DNA from 4 places in the Paraburkholderia sp. MM5477-R1 genome. Region 3 is predicted to be linked to each of the others. Evidence: riboswitches for the same ligand, from Rfam matches in the RefSeq annotation. Region 3 holds a riboswitch; each other region holds the start of a gene.
What was found. Region 3 has a riboswitch for cobalamin ahead of OKW35_RS14485 (TonB-dependent receptor). Riboswitches for the same ligand answer to the same signal wherever they lie in the genome.

Region 1 (5,155 bases), on a different contig from region 3:
CGACACGTTGACCGTCACCGTCGACGTGCCGCCTTCGAGCGACAGCGGCGCGCTCTTCGCGTCGGCGCCCATCGCGCGTGCGCTCATCATCATCATCGGACGCGGCATCACGCCGCTGTGATTCACGTTGACCTCGCGGATCGAATAGCCGCTAAAGCCGAACGCCTGCGAGGACGCCGCGGCCTGCTCGCGAAACGATTTGATCGCCTCGCCGCTGAGCCGCTGTTCGGCCGCGCGCTGCGCTTGCGGCGACAGCGAGAAACGCACGTTGCCAACCTGCATGATCGATGCCATCTGTCCGGCGAGCTTCGATGCCGCGGCGAAGTCGCGCGATTCGAGCACGACTTCCGTGCGGCCGCGCCACGTCGTGATGCGTCCGTCGCGGTCCGTCGACGGGAAGATCGAGAACGCGCCCGAGCGCGCGGTCACGCCGCTGACGCCGCGCGCTTTCTGCAATGCCGCGTCGGCGCGTTCGTTCAGCGTCGACGTCAGCGACGACGGCTCGCTCGCTTCCTGCTCGTAAAACAGCGTGATTTCGACTTCGTCCTGCGGGACTTCCGCGCTCGCCTGCGCATTCAGCGACAGCACGCCCGAAGGCTGCGGCATCATGGTCTGCGCTCGAGCGGGCGCAGGGTTCAGTGCGAGTGCCACAGGCGCGCCCAAGGCGAGCGCAAGTGCGAGGGACCGCGCGGTTTTTGTCGTCATGACTGGAATCCTTGTTTGAACAGGTTGTGCACGTTCGACGCGAGCGCCGGGTAGTGGCGCGCGGTTTGACGGATGCGCTGGCGAAGGCATCGGCTTGCCGTCGAGCGGCCGGTTCGAGTTCACGCTTTCGTCGACCGATTAGGCGCGTTTTACCGACGCTTGGTTCCCCAATTAGTGCTTCGCCGCCGCATCGGAAACGATGACCTGGATGCGATCACGACAGGTGCCGCGTCGCGCGTTCGCCCTTAAACCAGCTGTTTAGTGATGAAGCGCCATTCGGCTTCGGTCACCGGCGTGATCGACAGGCGGTTGCCTTTGGCGAGCACGCGCATGTCCTGCAATTCGGCATGCTCGCGCAGCGCGGCAAGCGGAATCAGCCCGATTTTCTTCTTGAACACGACGTCGACGAGCATCCAGCGCGGCGTTTGCGGCGACGATTTCGCGTCGTAGTACGGACTCTTTTTATCGAACTGCGTAGGGTCCGGATACGCGGTCGACGAGACCTCCGCGATGCCCGCGATGCCGGGCTCCGGACAGCTCGAATGATAGAAGAGCACGCCGTCGCCGACCTGCATCATGTCGCGCATGAAGTTGCGCGCCTGATAGTTGCGTACGCCGGTCCACGGCAAGGTGCGATGAGGTGCGTTGGCGAGGTCGTCGATGCTTGCTTCGTCCGGTTCGGACTTCATCAGCCAGTAGCGCATGAATCGGAGTGAGCGTGTGAGATTGAACGAAGCGCAACAACAGCAGGCGCGTACGGAAAAGCCCCTGAAAAAGGCGCTCAAACGAAAAAACGACGGCCAAAGAAAAACGGCATCGAACCGAAGTCCGATGCCGTTCCAGATAAGGTCCCCGCCTTAGCCGCTAGGCCGGCATCCTGAACCGAGGGTTCAGAATTGGTCGCAGTTAGCAACACTTCGGGTACATCAGACTGAGTGACGCGCACACCCGTGCTACAAATTTCCGCAACCGTGCACATGGCATTGGTTCAAGGAATGTATGACCTTGGCGAACCAGGCAGGGAAGCTAAACCGATGAAGCTACAACCCAAACCGTTCAACACGTGACCGATTCGAAACCGGCCCACTACTGCTTACTGCAAGCTGTACTGCTCGATCACAGTACCTAGCTGTTCGTTCATTTGCTGCATTGTACGCCGGATTTCTTCAGCGGGAAATGCTTCTCCGTGTCGCACGCTGCTTTGCAGCTTAAGCAGTTCCGATGCCAGCGACAGCGCAGCCATCACCGCGATGCGATCGGTGCCGCGCACGTTGCTGCCGCTGCGGATTTTCTTCATCTCGGCGTCGACGCGCGCGACCGCCTCGAGCAGCGCGCCTTCCGTTTCCGGCGAGCAGGCGAGACGATAGGGTACTTCGAGAATCGATACTTCGATCTGCTTGGTGGTCATGCGCTTTCTCCGTGTCGGCTCACGTCGCTTTCCGCTTCCTCGTGTCCGGGCTGGGCGGACTCGAGCAGATCGAGCTGGTTATCCGGTTCGCTGCTCGCGCGTGCGCGCGGCAATTTTTCGAGAATCGCATTCAGGCGCACCTGAGCGTCGTCGATCTTGGCGGACAGCGCGTCGCGTTCCGCCTGCAGTGCGTCGCGCTCTTCGCGCAATTGCGCGAGTTCCGCATGCGTGGCTTGCACTTCGGCACGCGTTTGCGCGAGCTGCTCTTCGAGCGCGAGCCGCGCTTCGTTGTGGCGCTGGCTGATCGCAATCAGCTTGCCGATGTTCTGGGAGAGTGATTCGAGTTCGGTGAGCATGTGCTGCGTCCTCTAAAGACATCGCATTTTAGCGCGGAATATTACAGGTTCCGACAATTGTCTCGTTTCGAGACGTAACAGCATCGCTACGTGCAGGTTCGTTGCGTGTCGGGTCGTCGACCATAAGGTAAAAAACCGGTAATCCATCGGACAATAACCTGCATTCAACAGAACCGATTGCGCTCCGGTTGACCTTTCTTGACGCCCCGCGAGGCCGCTCGTAAACTTCCCGCACTCTGGTGCCCGCGCGCGCTTCTCGGCGCGCGCAGTTAAACGGGAAGCAGGACGCGCGCGGTGCCAAAACCGGATGCGCGAACCTGCGCTGCCCCCGCAACGGTAAGCGACCGCATGTGATGTGCTCATGCAGGTCGGTCCTGATCGCAAGGTTGGAAGTTCAACGTGCGAGTGTGCCACTGCGCGTCACGCGTGGGAAGGCGGGATCGATGTGTCGTAGCCCGGATACCGGCCAGAAAAGAGGGACGTCCCCCCGCGAAAACGCTAAACAAGGGGGCGCCTCGTGACGCGTCGGCCTGCGGGGAAGCAGGCCGCGCACGCTATCCACAGGAATGTCATCCCATGCTGTCCCCCATCGCCCGCGCAACGCTCCTCGCGTTCGCGAGCCTGCCGCTCGTCGTGCATGCGCAAAGCGCCGAGCCTGCGTCTTCATCGTCCGCGACGGATGCAACCGCTGCGAGCGCCGCAAACGTTGCCGACGCGGCCAATCTCACTTCCACCGATGCGTCGGGCAACGTGCTGTCGCCGATCGTCGTGACCGCGCAACGCGGACCGCAAGCGTTGCGCGATGCGATCCCGCAGACTACGCAGTTCGATCAGCAGGACATCGCCGACACGACCGCGACCGATCTGCCCGGCCTGCTGCAACTCGCGCCAGGCGCGCAAATCTCGCGCACGGGTGGCCCCGGTTCGACCGCGAGCCTCTTTCTGCGCGGCGCATCGTCGACGCAATCGCTGCTGCTGATCGACGGCGTGCGCGTCGATTCGGTGAGTCTCGGCTCAGCTCAACTCGCGCAGATTCCGCTCGATCAGGTCGATCACGTCGAAGTGGTGAACGGCAACGTGTCGGCGTTGTATGGCTCGGGCGCGATCGGGGGCGTCGTGCAGGTGTTCACGAAAGACGGCGGCGATCATCCGCCGCGTTTCAATTTTTCGGTCGGCTACGGCAGCTATCACACGCAGACGCAAACGGCCGGCGTGAACGGCGCGCTCGATCAGGACGGCCGCACGACCATCAACATCTCGCTCGCGCGCACGAAGGACGACGGCTTTTCGTCGCTCAATCCGCTCGAGGCGCCGAACGCGAATCCGAACGCAAACGGCAATCTGAACGAGAGCATCAGCGCGTCGCTGCGTCACAAGTTCACCGACAGCTGGGACGCGGGCGTCAGCTATTTCCAGTCGAACAACGACAACAGCTACGACAATGCGTACGGCGAGCCGACCGATCTGAACAATCTCTATAGCAAGGTGCGTCAGGTGTCGGTATTCGCGAACGGCAAGCTGACCGACTGGTGGACCACCCACGTCACGCTCGCCGAGGGCGACGACCGCAGCGTGTCGAACACCAATGGCATCTACAACGGCCGCTTCGATACCGACAATCGCCAGTACACGTGGCAGAACGATTTCGCGCTCGCCGCGAACCAGAAGCTGCAACTCGGCTACGAGCATCTCGACCAGACGCTCGACTCCGACACGTTCGCCGCGCCCGACCGTCACGTCGATTCGGTCTTCGCGGGCTACAGCGCGCGCTTCGGCCGCAACCAGATTCAGGCCAACGTGCGACGCGACCAGTACTCCGATTTCGGTGGAGCGAACAGTTACTATCTCGGCTACGGATTCGACATCACGTCGCGCTGGAAGGTAACCGCAAGCTATTCGGATGCGTTCCGCGCGCCGAGCTTCGACGATCTGTACTATCCGATCAGCGGCAACCCGTCGATCCAGCCCGAGCGCAGTCATTCGGTCGAAGCCGGTTTGCAGTACGCGACCGATGCGCTCGGCGTGATGCGTCTGAACGCATTCCAGACGCGCTATACGAATCTGATCGACTACGTGCAGACGATCCCCGGCATCTACCTCGCGGAGAACGTCGGCCGTGCGAAGGTGCAGGGACTCGAGGGATCGTGGAGCGGTCATGTCGGCAAGACCGACGTGCGCGCAACGGTGACGCTGCAGAACCCGGTCGATCTCGACAACGGTACCGACCTCGTGCGGCGCGCGCGTCGGTTCGGGTCGTTCGCGGTGAATCGCAGTATCGGTGGATGGCGGGTTGGCGGCGAGTGGATCGTCAGCGGTCCGCGTACCGATAGCACGGGCAACCTCGGCGGTTATGGCATCGTGAATCTGTCGGCGCGCTACAACGTCACCAAAGCGTGGTACGTCAGCGCGCAAATCGACAATCTGTTCAACAAGGATTATGAAACGGCCTACTCGTATAACTCGCCGCGACGCGGTGCGTATCTCACGCTCGGCTGGCAGCAGCAGTGACGCGCGCGCCGGGGTGGCCGCATGCGTGAGCGCACGCGGATGAGCCGCGCGTCCGCTTCGCTGTGCGCCGCGATGGCGACGCCGCGCCCGATGAACGCGAAACGCGCGGCCGCGATCTGGCTCGGGCTCGCGCTCGCCGCCGTGGCGGTGCTCGGCGCGTCGCTGGTGCTCGGCAGCG
Region 2 (5,155 bases), on a different contig from region 3:
GGGATGGGGGCGCGTCGCTAAGGGCAGCGTTGTTCGCCGCTGCGATCGCAACCGTGATGCCGGCGTGCGCGGTCTTGCGTACGATTAGACGCGCGTTTTGCGCGGTTGTGCTGGAGTCCTGCGCCGTTGCCGCCAGCAGCGCACACGGCTCGCACACACCGTCGACGCCGAGATGCGCGTGTGCCGCCGCCGACGGCGACGCGACCGGCACCGCGGCGATCTGCTCGCGGCTGAACAGTTGCAGCGGCAGCTGATGACGTGAGCAGAATTCGAGCAGACCGGCTTCGTTGGCTTTGGTGTCGATCGTCGCGATCGCGCGGATCTGCTCGAAGGCATTCGATCCGAGTGCTGCGCGGACGGCGGCTTCGATCTCAGCGGCTTCGCTGTGCAAGCGGCAACCGATGCCGACGCTCAGCGTTTTGATCGCGCGTCCGAGTCCGTGTCGTGTCGCGCTCGCTGCCAGTTCGTGAGCAACGCCGGCGTCGCGTTTGGCCGCATCACGCGCCAGCGCGAGCGACGCCACACCGCCGATCACGACGATCGCCGGCGAGCCGAGCCCCGCACGCGCCACCGCCTCGGCGAACTCGCGAAGCGGCGCGAGCACATGACGCTGCTCAGGCCGCGTCGCCGACTCGATCGCCGCGCACGGCGTGTCGGCGGACATGCCGGCCGCGAGCAATGCGCGGGCGATCTCGCCGAGCCGGCGCATGCCCATATAGATCACCAGCGTCATGCGCGTCGCGGCGAGCGCGGCCCAGTCCGGTTCGCCACTGCCGCCGGCGCCGTGGCCGGTGACGAACACGACGCCCTGCGCGTGATCACGATGCGTGACCGCGATACCGAGCGCCGCGGGCGCCGCGATGCCGGCCGTGATGCCGTTGATCACGTCGACTTCGATACCCGCGGCCTGTAGCGCCTGCAACTCTTCGCCGCCGCGGCCGAACACGAACGGATCGCCGCCCTTGAGCCGCGCGACGCTGCGCCCCGCGCGCAGATGCCCGAGCATTTGCGCGACGATGTCGGCTTGCGGCGTCGACGGATGGCCGCCGCGCTTGCCGACGTACACGACTTGCGCGTCGGTGCGCGCGAACTGCAGCACGTCGGGATTCACCAGATCGTCGACGAGCACGACATCGGCCTGCGCGAGCGCACGGGTGGCCTTCAGCGTGATCAGTTCGACGTCGCCGGGACCGGCGCCGATCAGCCAGGCGCGCGTCATCGCGGCGTGCATGGCGCGCGCCATGCGGTGATGGAAGAAGAGACGCGGCGTGCGACAGCGCGCGCGGCGGTGAATATAGAGGTCATGCGGAACTGCGAATCCGGGCACGCGCGATGCCGCGCTGCTACGCCTTCACATCCGTTCCCCGCGGATTCCGGCGGCCGGCGGCGCCGCGTGATGCACGGATGCAATGCGGCACCGCCTCCGCGTCTGGCCGGTATCCGGGCTGGCGGCCTCATGCGCTTCGCCTTCCCGTCCCGGTTTGTGGATTCGCGGGACAGTGGCATCAAAAAACGCATGCGCGGCACGGCGGAATCGAAGGCGAATCGAATCGCGCGCCGCAGGTCGCTTACCGTTGCGGGGACAGCACAGGTTGAACGCGCGAGGCGCTGCCTGTTTCCCGTTTAACTGCACACGCGAGCGCATGTGCGGGCACCAAACGCGCGCATACGATAGCACATGGCGCCTTGCCGGATAAGCCTCGGCGGCGCTTTCCGGCTCGCTGCGTTGCTTGACTGCGCAAGGCCGCGGGCCTACACTCGCACGCACTTTGGGTGCTCGCGTGCGCGCTCGTGCGCATGCAGTTAAACGGGAAACAGGGAGCCACCTGCTCTGGAGCGGCTAACCTGTGCTGTCCCCGCAACGGTAAGCGAAAAGCGGTTCCGGCTTGATAGCCGGGCACCGCAGTGCCGGCTTCGATGTCCTCGCGCAAGCTCGCGTGGACATTTCACCACTGGACGAGAAACCACTCGGCCGGGAAGGGGAAGCGGCGCTTTCGCCAGCCCGGATACCGGCCCAAAGAAGCAGAACGACCGCCGCGGGGATGCGGCGGCGCGTTCATGACCTCAGTTCCGCTTTCTGTATTTCCGTTGTCGCGGCAATGCCGTCGTTCGTCCCCGTGTCTGGTGATCGCTGGTACTTCTGCGCGTGCTTCATTCGCTCCATTCGCCAGCCGACGCGGACCCACGCGCGGACTTTCCGGCATACCGATCAACGCCAAGGGATGGACCTCACGATGCAAACTCAATTGCGCAAGATCCCCGTCACGATCGTCACGGGCTTTCTCGGCAGCGGCAAAACCACGCTGCTGCGGCACATTCTTCAGCATGCGGGCGGCAAGCGCATTGCGGTGATCGTCAACGAGTTCGGCGAGCTCGGCATCGACGGCGAAATCCTCAGAGGCTGCGGCATCGGTTGCGATGAAAACGGCGTCGAGACCGAAGGGCAATTGTATGAACTCGCGAACGGTTGTTTGTGCTGCACCGTGCAGGAAGAATTTTTCCCGGTGATGGAAAAGCTCGCGGAGCGCCGCGATGAACTCGATCACGTGCTGATCGAAACGTCGGGCCTGGCGTTGCCGAAGCCGCTCGTGCAGGCGTTCAACTGGCCGCAAATCCGCAACGGCTTCACGGTCGACGCGGTGGTGACGGTGGTGGACGGCCCGGCCGCCGCGAGCGGCCAGTTCGCCGATAACCCGCTCGCCGTCGATGCGCAGCGCAAGGCCGATCCGAATCTCGATCACGAGTCGCCGCTGCACGAGTTGTTCGAAGACCAGTTGTCGGCGGCCGATCTGGTGATTCTGAACAAGACCGATCTGATCGACGACGCGCGGCAGCACGAGGTCGAAGCCGCGATCCGCGCGGAGATTGCGCCGCAGGTGAAGATCGTGCGCGCGCAGCAGGGGCGGCTCGACCTGCATACGCTGCTGGGCCTCGAAGCGGCGTCGGAAGAGACGATCCACCTGCGTCATGACCACCACGGTTCCGCCGACGACCCCAATCACCACCACGATGAATTCGATTCGGTCGTCGTGCAGGCATCCGTACCGTCGCGCGACGCGGCGCTCGCCGCCTTGCAGGCGCTCGTCGAAACCCACACGATTTACCGTGTCAAAGGCTTCGCGGCACTGCAGGGCGCGGCGATGCGTCTCGTGATCCAGGGCGTGGGCCGGCGCTTCGAGAGCTACTTCGACCGGCGCTGGCAAGCGGGTGAAAATGGCGACGGCGCGTTGAGCCGCTTCGTGCTGATCGGCGCAGACCTCGACCAACACGCGATGCAACAGGCGTTCGACGCGGCGCTCGGCGCGACGTCGAACGCGACGGCATAAACAGGCGCCCCAGCATGCATCTGCTGCGCACGACGCCGGGCGGCTTCGTCGACGATACGCAGGGCGTGATCCGCATCGATCAGCAGCCCGCCGAGATCGTCGTGCTCAGTTCCGCCGACACCACGCTGTCGCTGCTCGCGAGCGTAGTGCCGCGTCTCGGCGACGGCTTTCCGAGCGTGCGGCTCGCGAACGTCACGTATCTGCGTCAGCCTGCCTCGGTCGATTTCTATCTGGACGACGTGTTGCAGCATGCGCGCGTGGTCGTCGTCGATCATCTCGGCGGCGAAACGTATTGGCCGTACGGCATCGAGCAGGTGGTCGCGCTCGCGCAGCGCAAACAGCAAACACTCGCGATGTTTTCCGGCGATCTGCAGGAAGACCCGAACCTGCTCGCGCGCAGCACCGCGAGCGCCGAGTTGTGTCAGCAGCTGTGGCGCTATCTGCGCGAGGGCGGTCCGCAGAACGCCGAGGCGTTTTTGCGCTGCATCGCGTATCGCGCGCTCGACTGGGGGCGCGAACCCGATCCGCCGCGCGCGTTGCCGGCCGCGTCGCTGTATCACCCCGAGCGTGATACCCCCATCGTCGCCGACTGGCAGGCGCGTTGGCGGCAAGACGCGCCGGTCGTCGCGATTCTGTTCTACAAGGCGCATCTGCAGGCCGCCAATACCGCGGTGTTCGATGCGTTGATCGACGCGCTCGAAGCGCAAGGGCTCAATCCGCTGCCGCTCGCGATCACGTCGCTGAAGGATGCGGTGAGCCGCGATGTCGTGCAGTCGCTGTGCGCGCAAGATGGTGTCGCGCTCGTGCTGAACACGACTGCGTTCGCCGCTTCCGCGATCGACGACCCGGAGCCGCTCGCGCTCGCCGGTGACGCGCCGGTGTTTCAGGTGATCCTGAGCGGCGGCAATCGCGAAGACTGGCTGAAGGACAACCACGGCCTCAATTCGCGCGACATCGCGATGCATATCGCGCTGCCCGAAGTGGACGGGCGCATCATCACGCGCGCGATCAGCTTCAAGGGGCTCGCGTATCGCTGTGCGCATACGCAGGTCGACGTGGTCCGCTATCAGCCCGACCTCGAACGGGTGCGCTTTCTCGCCGAGCTGAGCCGGCGCTGGTGCCGTTTGCGTTCGCTCGATAACGCCGACAAGAAAGTCGCGTTGATTCTCGCCAACTATCCGATGAGCGAAGGGCGCATCGGCAATGGCGTCGGGCTCGATACGCCGGCGTCGGTGGTCGGCATTCTGTCGATGCTGCGCGATGAAGGTTATCGTGTCGGCGAACTACCCGAAAACGGCGACGCGTTGTTGAACAGGCTGACCGAAGGCGTGACCAACGATCCGGTCGTACGCGATCTGCGTCCGGCCCTGCAAAGCCTCGCACTCGACGACTATCTCGCGCATTTCAACGCGTTGCCGGCGAGCGTGCGCGACGCGTTGAACGCGCGCTGGGGCAAGCCCGAGCAGGACCCCACGCTACGGCGCGGCCGCTTCATGATCGCCGGCTGGCGCTGCGGCCAGGTGTTCGTCGGCATTCAGCCTGCGCGTTCGCGCGAGCACGGCGACTACGCGAGCTATCACGATGCGGAGCTCGTACCGCCGCACGCATACCTCGCGTTCTATTTCTGGCTGCGCCATCAGTTCGGCATCGACGCGGTCGTGCACGTCGGCAAGCACGGCAACCTGGAATGGCTGCCGGGCAAAAGCGTCGCCTTGAGCGATGCGTGCTGGCCCGATCTGATTCTCGGACCGATGCCGCATCTGTATCCGTTCATCGTCAATGATCCCGGCGAAGGCAGCCAGGCAAAGCGGCGCGCGCAGGCGGTGATC
Region 3 (5,155 bases):
GACGAATTCGCCCGGCTGCACTTCGAGCACGATCCGCCGCAGCAGGCTCTCGCCGTCGTCCGGGCGTCTCGCATCCCGCGACGGCGGCGACCAGCCTAGTCCTTCGATATGCAGTGAGGTCATGGCTTTGCCGATCAATGAGGCTAGAAAGTCATCGTCGCGGTGACCCACCCCGAGCGCGGCGCGCCGAGCAGCCATTCGGTGCCGTCGTTCTGCGTGGAGACCGCATAGGTCCGGTTGGTCAGGTTGCGCAGATAGAGCGCGAGCGTCAGGTTGCGCGTTGCGCGCCACGATGCGGACGCATCGACCAGTGTGTACGACGGAATCGACACGCTGTTCGCGTTGTCGCCGAAGCGCCGTCCGACATACTGCACCCCGGCTCCCGCGCGCCAGCCAGGCGCGAACGCCCAGTCGAGCCACACGTTCGCGGTCTGCTCGGGGATGTTGTAGGGCACGTTGCCCGCGCGCGACACGCTCTGACCATCGACCGCCTCGTCGAAATCGTCGTACCGCGCGCGCAGCAGCGCCGCATTCGCCTCGACCGACCAGCCGCCGCCCAGCCGCAGCGCGCCCGACCATTCGACGCCGCGCGACGACTGCCGGCCGACCTGCTCGCTCAGATCCGGGTTCAGCGGATCGGTGCTCACGAGGTTACGTTTCACGATCTGGTACACCGCGAAGGTCCAGGAGCCGCGGCCGCCGAGCACTTCCTGCTTGACACCCGCCTCCCACTGCTGACCGGTCGACAGCGTGAACTGACTGTTCGATTGCGACAGCGTGATCAGCGAACTGACACCGTCGGTGCCGGTGGTGTACTGTCCATACACGGACAGCGTCGGCGTAAGCGCGAACACAAGGCCCGTGCGCCATCCGGTATGGGCGAACGTCCTGTCGAACGACGCCGCCGCAGTCGTGGCAGTCGCGAACGTGTCGCGATGGAAGTCGATATGGTCGTAACGCAGGCCACTCACCCACGCGAGCCGGTCGGTCAGCTCGAACCGGTCCTCTGCAAAAAGGGACGCCTGATGCGTGACGGTGCGAAACGCGGGCACGGTCGAATCGGGACTGTCGAACACGCCCGGATCGAAACCGGATGCCGGCACGATCGACGAGCCGCCGTATGGTGAATTGCTTGTATCGACAAACGAGATCACATTGAAGTCCGCGCCGACGACCAGCCGGTTCTGATGGCCCCATGCATGCCCGTCGATCGTCGTGTCGAGCTGGTCACCGATCTGCCGCTGATGATGGAGGATCTCGATGTAATCGCTGCGCAACACATCGCCATCCGGTTGCAGGGCGTAGCTCTCGCTATCGTGCCAATGGCGGTTTGTCAGCAAATAATAGAGCTGGTTGCGCACCGTGATGCCAGGCATGGCGTGCCACTTCGCGTTCAGCCGCGTCCACTGGTCGTAATAGGAGATCGCGGAATCGGCGACGTTGTAGTTCTGGTACCGGAACGCCGGATTGAGCGCACCGTCGAGCACCGGAATCCCGAAATAGCGTGCCGGCTTCTGGCGCCCGTAGTCGTAGTCGAGTGTGAATGACAAGGTCGGATCGACGTCGAGGCGCAATGCGCCACCGAGCGCCGTGGTATGCGAATCGCCGCGCGGTACCCAGCCGTTCGAGCGGTCATCGCTCACGTAAAAGCGGTATGACAGCATGGGCCCGAGCGCGCCCGTCGTATCGAGCGCCACGCGCTTCTCGCCATAGGCGCCCGCGCCGAGCTGGACCGTGGTCGCGTAGTCGCGCTGCGGCGCCTTTGGCACGACGTTGATCACGCCGCCGATGCCACCCTCGCCATAGAGCACCGACGCCGGACCGCGCAGCACCTCAATCCGGTCGACCGACCACGTATCGAACGGAAAGGTCACCGTGCCTGCGCCAGGATACATGCGCGTGCCGTCATAGAGCGTCGTGATCGACTCCGGCCCGCTGAAGCCGCGCACCGACACCGAAGTGCCGCCATTGCCGGGTGCCGCGCGTCGGTGGCAAAGCCGGCCGCACGCGTAATGGCCTCGTTGACCGTGGTGTCGCCGCGCACCTGAATCTGCTCACCGGTGAGCGTCTCGACGCTCGCCGGCGTATCGAGGCTCGACAGTCCAAGCCGGCTGCCGGTACGGATCGGCGTGCTCAGGTCCGGTGTATCCGTATGGCCCGATGCCTGGACCTTAACAGCCGGCAGCGTCTGTGCCGGCTCCTGCGCAGATTGCCTGCTCTCTGCCGCCGGGCCGCTGCCGTCATCAGCAAACGCGGATGACGCGCCGATCAGCCACGCGCAGCCGAGCATCCCCGCTGTGAGCTGACGTCTGCGGCGTCGCTGCGCTCGCGACGGCGAAAGGATCGAGGTTTTCTTCATTGTCCTGCTCTCTTTTCTTTTTTCTCTGGCGCTACCGTATCCGGTGCGCCTGTTTTTTATGCGCTCGACACACGTGCCGATCCACCGTGTCATCGACGCAGTGAAACACCCGCACGATTGCCGGAAACACGAACCAGGCATGCCGTGCTGACCGGCGACACTTACCGGGTCAACACAGACGACCGGAGAAAAAGAGGAAGCAACGGGCAGCCGATGCCCGGTGGACACTGAGGATGCAGGTCATGACGGTTCTCCTGGGGTTTCGCGCCCCATGACAGGTGAAGGAAGACAAGGCCCAGGTCTGACTCCCGGTTTCAGGAAACCGGTCACAGTGGCGCGACCGCGCTGGATTTGCACCAGCTTCCGGGCTTTGCGTGCGCAATTCTAATCGATCGCACACTCAATTCCCCCGCGCCCCGGCCTGGCTACCGCATGCCTGCACGTGCAGGCTGCCCGCTTTATGTCGGGGTCATCGCGCCAGCGGTCGGATCGCCCGCGATTCCGGCAGAACGATACCTAACCCGCATCGTAAACGCAACATAGTTGCGATAATTAGAAAAGGGAACGCTATACTTGAGTCTGCTTCACCGCATACATTCCTGCATTCATGCCCCGCCTGATCCAGATCCGACGCAGTCCCATCCATGGCAAGGGTGTCTTTGCCCTTGCCGACATTCCGCGCGGCTTGCGCATCATCGAATACAGGGGGGCGCGCATTACCCACGCGGCAGCACGACGCCAGCATCCCGTCAACGCCGAAGACCCGTTCCACACCTTTCTGTTTGCGCTGAGTGACGGACGCTACTGCATTGATGCGGGCACCGGCGGGAACGCCGCCCGCTGGATCAATCATCGTTGCGCACCGAACTGCGAGGCGGTTGAAGACTACGACCGCCAGGGGATCCTGCGCGTGTACCTCCATGCGAAACGCCTGATCCGCGCAGGCGAGGAACTGAGCTTCGACTACAGCCTTCAGTTCGATCATCCCGCCACTGAGGAAGACCGTCGCAACTACCTGTGCCGCTGCCGCTCATGGAACTGCCGCCGTACGATGCTGGCGACGGTTGAGGTGGACGGCATCGCCACGCCCCGGAAACTTTGTCGATGAACAGGAGCGCAAACCGGGACCCTACACGACGGCAGGTCATCACGTCGTACGTCGATACGTTCGCCGCACTGCTGCGCGAGCCGATAACACTTCCGGACATCTCACAGAGCACAGCGACGCCGAGGAGCGTGGACCGCACGCGGCCGCTTGCGCTGATTGTTTCGCCCCACCCCGATGATGAATGCCTGACCGGCGGACTTGCGCTCAGACTGCAGCAGGAAGCAGGCTTTGAGGTACTGAACATCGCCGCTACACTAGGCAGTAATCCGGGCCGCCGCAGTGAACGATGGAACGAGCTGTGCCATGCCTGTACCCGGCTTGATTTTGCGCTGCTCGATCCAGCCTTCGACGGTCGCCAGCCGGTCACGCCGGCGCGACGCCGCGCCGACCCGGCAGGCTGGGCCCGTGACGTCGATCGCCTCGCCGCGCTGTTCGACGACTACCGGCCCCGCGTGGTCTTCTGCCCGCATGAGCGCGATGGCTCTGCGACGCACATCGGTGTCCACCGGCTCGTGCATGACGCCCTTCAGCACCATGCCCACGCCGTCTGGCTTGCGCAGACAGAATTCTGGGGTACCCTGGAGCAGCCCAACACACTCGTCGAACTCGACAGCTCAAGCGTCGTGACCATCATCGAGGCGCTGACCTTCCACCGTGGTGAAATTGCCCGCAACCCCTATCACCTGCGCCTGATGTCATGGCTCGCGGACAGCGTGCGACGCGGTGGCGAGGCTGTGTTCGGTGCCGGAATGCAACCGCCGTCCTTCGCCTTCGGCGCGTTGTACCGGCTCGAGCGCTGGGCGGGCGGCCGGCAGACGGCAGTCGGGCGTCCGATGGCCATCGCTGCGGAGGATGGCCTGCAACCGCTGTTCGACCAGGGCATGCCGCCAGGTCCATGACGACGACCATACGACACGCGTGGCCTTGCCCGCGCGGGACGATGTATCATTCCATTATTGGACAGTTGCATCCACGGTCATCCATGCCTACCCGCCACTCTCCGCGCAAACATCCACCACACGCTCCTACCGACTGGCCATCGCGCCTGCGCGAGGCGGGGCTGCGCTCCACTGCGCTTACCGTTGCCGTGCTCGAACGCCTGGAGGGCGCCGATCAGCCCCGTTCGCATGAAGAACTCGCCCGCGATCTGGGCGCCGCTACAGGTGCGGGAAAAGTGGATCGCGTGACCCTCTACCGGATCCTCGACCGGCTGACTGCCGTTGGCCTGCTCACCCGAATCCAGGGATCTGACCGCGCCTGGCGCCATGCAATCGCAAAGCACGAGACCTCCACTGGTTATTTCGAGTGCGATCATTGCCACAACATTTCTGCGCTTCCGGAAGATCCGGAACTGGCCGGTGTGCTCGCCCGGATCGAGCGCAAGCTTAGCCGCCGCGGCGTTCATAGCACGAACTCTGCCGTCACGATTCACGGTACCTGCCACGACTGCTCGACCCACGGCGTGTGAGCACGCAGGATCATTGCACCTGATTTGGCGGGTCCGAAAGCAGGTTGTTAACGCCACTTTGTTGCATTAATAACCAACCCTGTTACCATGGGATTTTCTGCTGGCGTCCGCCGTACCCATGACTTCGCCGATTCCCCAGAGCTTCGATGACTGGCAGCACTGCATTGAGCACGAGTGCGGCATCACGCTGACACCGGCGTTCATCCAGGCACGGCTGGCC
Region 4 (5,155 bases), on a different contig from region 3:
ATCCGACTATGGTAAGGATTCCTTATACCATCAGCGAATAGAACTGGGCGGCGACGGTTCGCGCGACTCCGTCGTCCTTCATCTGCCCTTTTCTGATCATGTTCATCACTTCGATGCCTGACAGAATGATGCGGGCGCACCGGAAATTCTTGAAGCCCATCATCGGTTTGATGATGCGCTTGATGGCACGATGGTCCTGTTCGACAATGTTGTTCAGATACTTGACCTGACGGACCTCTGATGGGCGTTTCCCGTTCAGCGTTGATGCTCTGGATGGCGGTCAGATTGGCGCCGCTTTTGTCCATGGTAACGGTCTCAGGCGCGCCGTTCTGAGCAATGGCTTTCTCGAAGTAACGACGGGCGGCAGCCTTGTCACGATGGGCCCGAAGCAGGAAATCGACGGTCTTGCCAGCCTTGTCCACAGCGCGATACAAGTACTTCCACTGGCCGCGCACCTTGACGTAGGTTTCATCCATCCTCCAGCTCTTGCCAACCGGACGTTTGTGTTTGCGAAAGGCTTTCTCGAACAACGGTACGAGCTTGATGACCCAACGATGCACGCTCGAATGGTCGACCTCGAAGCCGCGCTCGGCCATCATCTCCTCAAGATCACGCAGGCTAAGCGAATAGGCCACATACCACCGCACGCATAGCAGGATCACGTCCAGCGGGTAATGCAGTCGCTTCAGCACCTTGGTGATTCCCGGCGGCAACGTCTTACGCGGCGTCTTGCCCGTCATAGCCATTCTGGTCGTATCAATTTGGGTCGATCAATTTTACCTGATCGCCTTAGCGCGACAGAGCCCCGGCTTGGTGCGTCAGCGAACGGCAGAAGATGGCCGACCACCGCCCGACGTAGAACCGGCGGAGTCGCCCGGCCTTGATCGGTCACGTCGGGCAGGAGTCGACCCTCAGCAGTCATTTATCCGCGAAGAAGGAGCGGCCGAAGCCCAACCATAACAATACATTCAGAGCACAAAGACCCAAGCCGTCGTGGTGGGCCGTAATTCGGGCTTCGATGCGGGTGCGCGCCTCAATCGGCTGGTGTCAGAAGCGCATCCGTTCAATGCCCAATGCCCGGCACGTTCAGGCTCTTCCGGATCGCCATTGTCGCGCGAGTGATCGCTGGTTGTCGAAGCCGTGGACAGGTTCTCAGCCAGTATCCGCGCTTCGCACTCCACCATACGGCTCCGATCGTCCGCACTCTTACCTCGGACCGTCGATGCGTCTGAACCAATCTTGATCAGCCGAGATTGACGGGCAAATCGTCGTAGCGCCTGAGCTTGTAGAACAGTACAGAAGCCAACCAGCTGACGACGAAGATGCCAATCACCGCGTAGCCGAGCAAGCCAAAATTGTCCGACGCGGCGCCGACGATATCCCAGAAGCCACCCTTCACATCCAGCTTGTCGGCGATCAGTGCCAGCGCTTCGATGCCGCCGATCAACACGGCCACGACCACCGACACGAACGTGATGGTGATGTTGTAGTAGAGCTTGCGAACCGGCTTCATGAACGCCCAGCCATAGGCGCCGAGCATCAGTACGCCGTCGATAGTATCGATCAGGCACATGCCAGCGGTAAAAAGCGCCGGAAAAATCAGAATCGTCGCGAGCGACATGCCGTTGGCCGCCTGAGCGGCTGAAATGCCGAATAGCGCGACTTCCGTGGCGGTATCGAAGCCCAGCCCGAACAGGAAGCCGATCGGATACATATGCCAGCTACGCGAGACGAGCCGGAACAGCGGACGAAAGATTCGCGACAGAAAACCGCGCCTGTTGAGCAGCATGTCGAGATCTTCCTCGACCAGGCGCTCGCCGCGTTGGACACGCCGGAAAGTCTTCACGACCGATACGAGAATCATCACGTTCACGATTGCCAGCACCAGCAGGAAGCCTGCTGAAACGGAGGTGCTGATTACGCTGCCGATCGCTTTCATGCCTTCGAAGCGCGCTTTCAGCGTAACCGCTGCGAAAGCAACGGCAATCGACAGCGCGATGACGATCGTCGAATGACCCAGCGAAAAGAAAAACCCCACGGCAACCGGCCGTTTTCCGCCCTGCATCAGTTTGCGCGTCGTATTGTCGATCGCTGCAATGTGGTCGGCGTCGACCGCGTGACGCGAGCCGAACGTGTAGGCAAGCAACGCGGTACCGATCAGGGCGGACCGGCCATGAAGTGCGGTCAGTGCCCAGATCCAGATGCCGATATTGGCTGCAATGAGCAGTGACAAGATTCCGATGACCTTGCCGCGTAGCGCATGCGGACCGTCGTCGAAAAGATGTGAAAGATAGCGCCGTTGCATGAATTCCTCGCATGCCAGTTGAACCTCCCGATACGGGCGGCTTGGGCCGGGCGCGTTTGCATCCCGGGCGTGGCAGGTCTCCTGGCTCACGCGTCATCGTCCGGCGTCGCCTTCCCGGTTGCCCAGTGGCTTCATGGCGTCGGACTTCGCGCTCACAGTTGCGGGCACAGCTATGGCCTTGGCAGTCGCCTCACCATATTCCCTATTAATGCCTTGCGGCAGCCATCGCATCGCCGATTATCGCGCAGAACTGGCGCGGACAGCTTCCCTCACCGGCATCCTGAGCAGGCGCTGGTGACGAAGGCGCGGGCACGGCTCGCAGTTCAGGTGCGCGGCGCGGGATTCGCCGGTCGACCGCAGCCATGCAAGGACAGGGACGAAGAGCACCGTAGCGGCCAGCATGGCGCCCACATTCAGATGGAACGTCGCACGCGTCAACCGATCGACAGCACGCATACATTGCTCCGGTCGAAATTTGGGGTTTGTGCGGCGCCCGCCGGGTGTTTCAATCGGACCGCGCGCCGAACGAAGGGCAGCTCAGTGATCCATTGTTGCAGGACTTTTCGTCTCGCACTCGGCCTTCACCTGCTCGCCGTCGCTGAATGTGAAGGAGAACGGAATCGACATCCCCACCTTGAGCGGCTTTTTCGGCTGTTCCAGCATCACGTGGTATCCGCCCGGTGTGAACGACAGCGTGCCGTTCACAGGCACGGTTGCCTTATGGACCATCACCATTTTAGACGTGCTGCCGTTGCTCTGCGTCTGGTGAAGCATCGCCATGCCGTACGCGTCAGTTTGCACGGCGGTCAGGTCGATCGGCTTCCCGCTCATGTTCATGACGCTGAAATAGCCGCCCGATGGTAAATCGCCCGGCAGCAGGCGTATCCAGCAGTCCGAAACCATCACGGATGCGGGAGCCGCTGCAGCACCTGCCGCGCAACCGCAAAGCGCGGCAAACAGAATGAATTTGAGTGTGGGCTTCATGTTGATCTCCTGGGTTCAGGGTTGCACTGCGTCTTCAGTCCGCCAGCGGCTGGAGCGGGCGGCCAGATAGCATGCGGTCGGCCAGCCAGACCGCGATGAGCGTGACGCCCATCAATGGAAACACCGCACCGAGCAGCACGAGCGCGAGCTTCCAGCCGCGCATTGACGCAATGGCGCGATCACGTCCGGGCGCCCCAAGCGTGCCCGCCGGTCGGCGTTTCCACCACATCACACAGCCAGTGAAGGCAAGCGTCGCGAGGCCGAGCGAGAGCCCCGCGCAAACGATCTGGTTGGCGAGGCCGAAGTAGCGACCCATGTGCAGCGACGTGCCGTATGACACCGCCTTTCCCACCGCGCCGTAATCACCGTAGCGAATATCTTTCAGGATCGCACCGCTGTACTGGTCGATATAGACCGTGCGCTCGAGCTTCGGGTCCGGCGGGAAATACGACACCGTATATACGCCGCTGGCGGAGGCGGGCAATGCGACGTCGTAGTCATCGGGCAGACCGAGCGCACGCATTTGCGTCACGACGCGGCCGAGCGTCCATACCGTGGGGGCGGCATCCTGCGACTGCGGTACCGTCGCTGCGCCCGCGGCCCACGGTATCTGCGGCAGCGGCAGATCGTCCATCGTCATGCCGGGCATCGAATCCATGCCAGCCTTCTGGCTATCGGCCGCGTTGCCCACCACGGCTGAGAGTTGAGCGGCCCCCCGCGGCAGTCTCGAGTGTAGCGGCAGTCCGCCCCACGAGCCCGGTGGAGAGCCGAGGTTGACACTTGCCGAGAGCGACTTGAAATGCTTGCCCCATGAGCCCGTCCATGGCAAGCCGGTCACGACGAATGCGAGGGCACCTGCGGCGAGCCAGATGCCAAGCGCCGCGTGCATGCTTTTCCAAAGCGGTCGGCCGCGCAGCGTGAAGCGCGGCACCAGCGCGCCACGCAGCGTCGTGCCCGCGCGGGGCCACCACAACGCGATACCGCTGCCGATCATCACGAGCGTCCAGCACGCAACGAGTTCCATCAGCAGTTCGCCCAGCTTGCCGAGCAGCAGCTTGCGGTGAATCATCCGGTCGATCTGCATGAAGCGGTGTTCGACACTGAGCGTGCCGAGCACCGTGCCGTCGTACGGATTCAGGTAGAGGCTCTGCTTTTCGCCATTCGGCAGGCGGAAAATGAACTCCGCGCTGCGATCTGCGCGCGACGAGATGCGTGCGGTCGTTGCTAGCGAGCCCGCCGGCAGCGCCTGGCGCGCGTTCGCCAGCAACGTATCTTCGGCGAGGCGCGGCACATCGCGCGGCTCGACCACGAGCCTGTGCGGATACAGCAGCGGCTCGATCTGCGGCTGGAAACAGTACAGCGTGCCAGTCAATGCGAGCACCACGAGAAAAGGCATCACGAACAGACCGGCATAGAAATGCCAGCGCCACAGCGTGCGATAGCCGCGGCTCGCAGCTACGGCGGTGACCGGTGTCGAACTCGAGTCGGTTGCGGTAGTGGACATGAGATACCCCTTTCTTTACAGGTGCAGCCGACCTTCGACGTAAAAGGTGCGGCCCGGATACGGGTGATAGACGAAGTAGCGCGAGTCGAAAATATTGTCGACGCCCACGCCGATCTCGCTCAGCTTCGTCGGCCGGAACGTGAACTTCGCATCCGCAACCGTATACGTGCTCGTCCCGCCGAACACATCCGGATTCGAGTCGGTATTGGTCAGCGTGTTGTACTGCCGCCCCGAATAGCGCACCGCGAGCGTTAGCGCCGAACGGGCGTCGAAGTGATACGTGGCCGCGACGTTCGCGCGCCAGAGCGGAATCCGGTAGAAGTATTTGCCCACCGTCGCGGGATTCTGCGCATTGGCGAGAA

Region 1: it holds a riboswitch for cobalamin, as region 3 does, so the genes downstream of both, OKW35_RS05145 (TonB-dependent receptor domain-containing protein) here and OKW35_RS14485 (TonB-dependent receptor) in region 3, are expected to answer to the same signal.
Region 2: it holds a riboswitch for cobalamin, as region 3 does, so the genes downstream of both, cobA (uroporphyrinogen-III C-methyltransferase) here and OKW35_RS14485 (TonB-dependent receptor) in region 3, are expected to answer to the same signal.
Region 4: it holds a riboswitch for cobalamin, as region 3 does, so the genes downstream of both, OKW35_RS02675 (HoxN/HupN/NixA family nickel/cobalt transporter) here and OKW35_RS14485 (TonB-dependent receptor) in region 3, are expected to answer to the same signal.

What each region holds. Positions count from the first base shown of each region.
Region 1 is NZ_JBNDMC010000003.1:415,725-420,879, reverse strand. Features, by position in the region: gene OKW35_RS05170 (SIMPL domain-containing protein) at 1-705, opposite strand, end outside; gene OKW35_RS05165 (EVE domain-containing protein) at 951-1,409, opposite strand; RNA gene ssrS (6S RNA) at 1,551-1,732, opposite strand; gene OKW35_RS05155 (cell division protein ZapA) at 1,799-2,113, opposite strand; gene OKW35_RS05150 (ATPase) at 2,110-2,469, opposite strand; cobalamin riboswitch at 2,690-2,954, shown strand; gene OKW35_RS05145 (TonB-dependent receptor domain-containing protein) at 3,046-4,977, shown strand; gene OKW35_RS05140 (FecCD family ABC transporter permease) at 5,017-5,155, shown strand, end outside.
Region 2 is NZ_JBNDMC010000008.1:5,446-10,600, reverse strand. Features, by position in the region: gene OKW35_RS41830 (cobalamin biosynthesis protein) at 1-403, opposite strand, end outside; partial or broken gene cobA (uroporphyrinogen-III C-methyltransferase) at 479-1,219, opposite strand; cobalamin riboswitch at 1,415-1,674, opposite strand; cobalamin riboswitch at 1,755-2,032, shown strand; gene cobW (cobalamin biosynthesis protein CobW) at 2,235-3,326, shown strand; gene cobN (cobaltochelatase subunit CobN) at 3,341-5,155, shown strand, end outside.
Region 3 is NZ_JBNDMC010000005.1:464,520-469,674, forward strand. Features, by position in the region: gene OKW35_RS14480 (ABC transporter ATP-binding protein) at 1-123, opposite strand, end outside; partial or broken gene OKW35_RS14485 (TonB-dependent receptor) at 144-2,290, opposite strand; adenosylcobalamin (AdoCbl) riboswitch at 2,604-2,748, opposite strand; gene OKW35_RS14490 (SET domain-containing protein) at 2,967-3,467, shown strand; gene OKW35_RS14495 (PIG-L deacetylase family protein) at 3,464-4,366, shown strand; gene OKW35_RS14500 (Fur family transcriptional regulator) at 4,408-4,935, shown strand; gene OKW35_RS14505 (hypothetical protein) at 5,054-5,155, shown strand, end outside.
Region 4 is NZ_JBNDMC010000001.1:544,186-549,340, forward strand. Features, by position in the region: one part of gene OKW35_RS02670 (IS6 family transposase) at 23-235, opposite strand; one part of gene OKW35_RS02670 (IS6 family transposase) at 237-746, opposite strand; gene OKW35_RS02675 (HoxN/HupN/NixA family nickel/cobalt transporter) at 1,244-2,305, opposite strand; cobalamin riboswitch at 2,360-2,547, opposite strand; gene OKW35_RS02680 (copper chaperone PCu(A)C) at 2,843-3,289, opposite strand; gene OKW35_RS02685 (PepSY-associated TM helix domain-containing protein) at 3,324-4,793, opposite strand; gene OKW35_RS02690 (TonB-dependent receptor) at 4,809-5,155, opposite strand, start outside.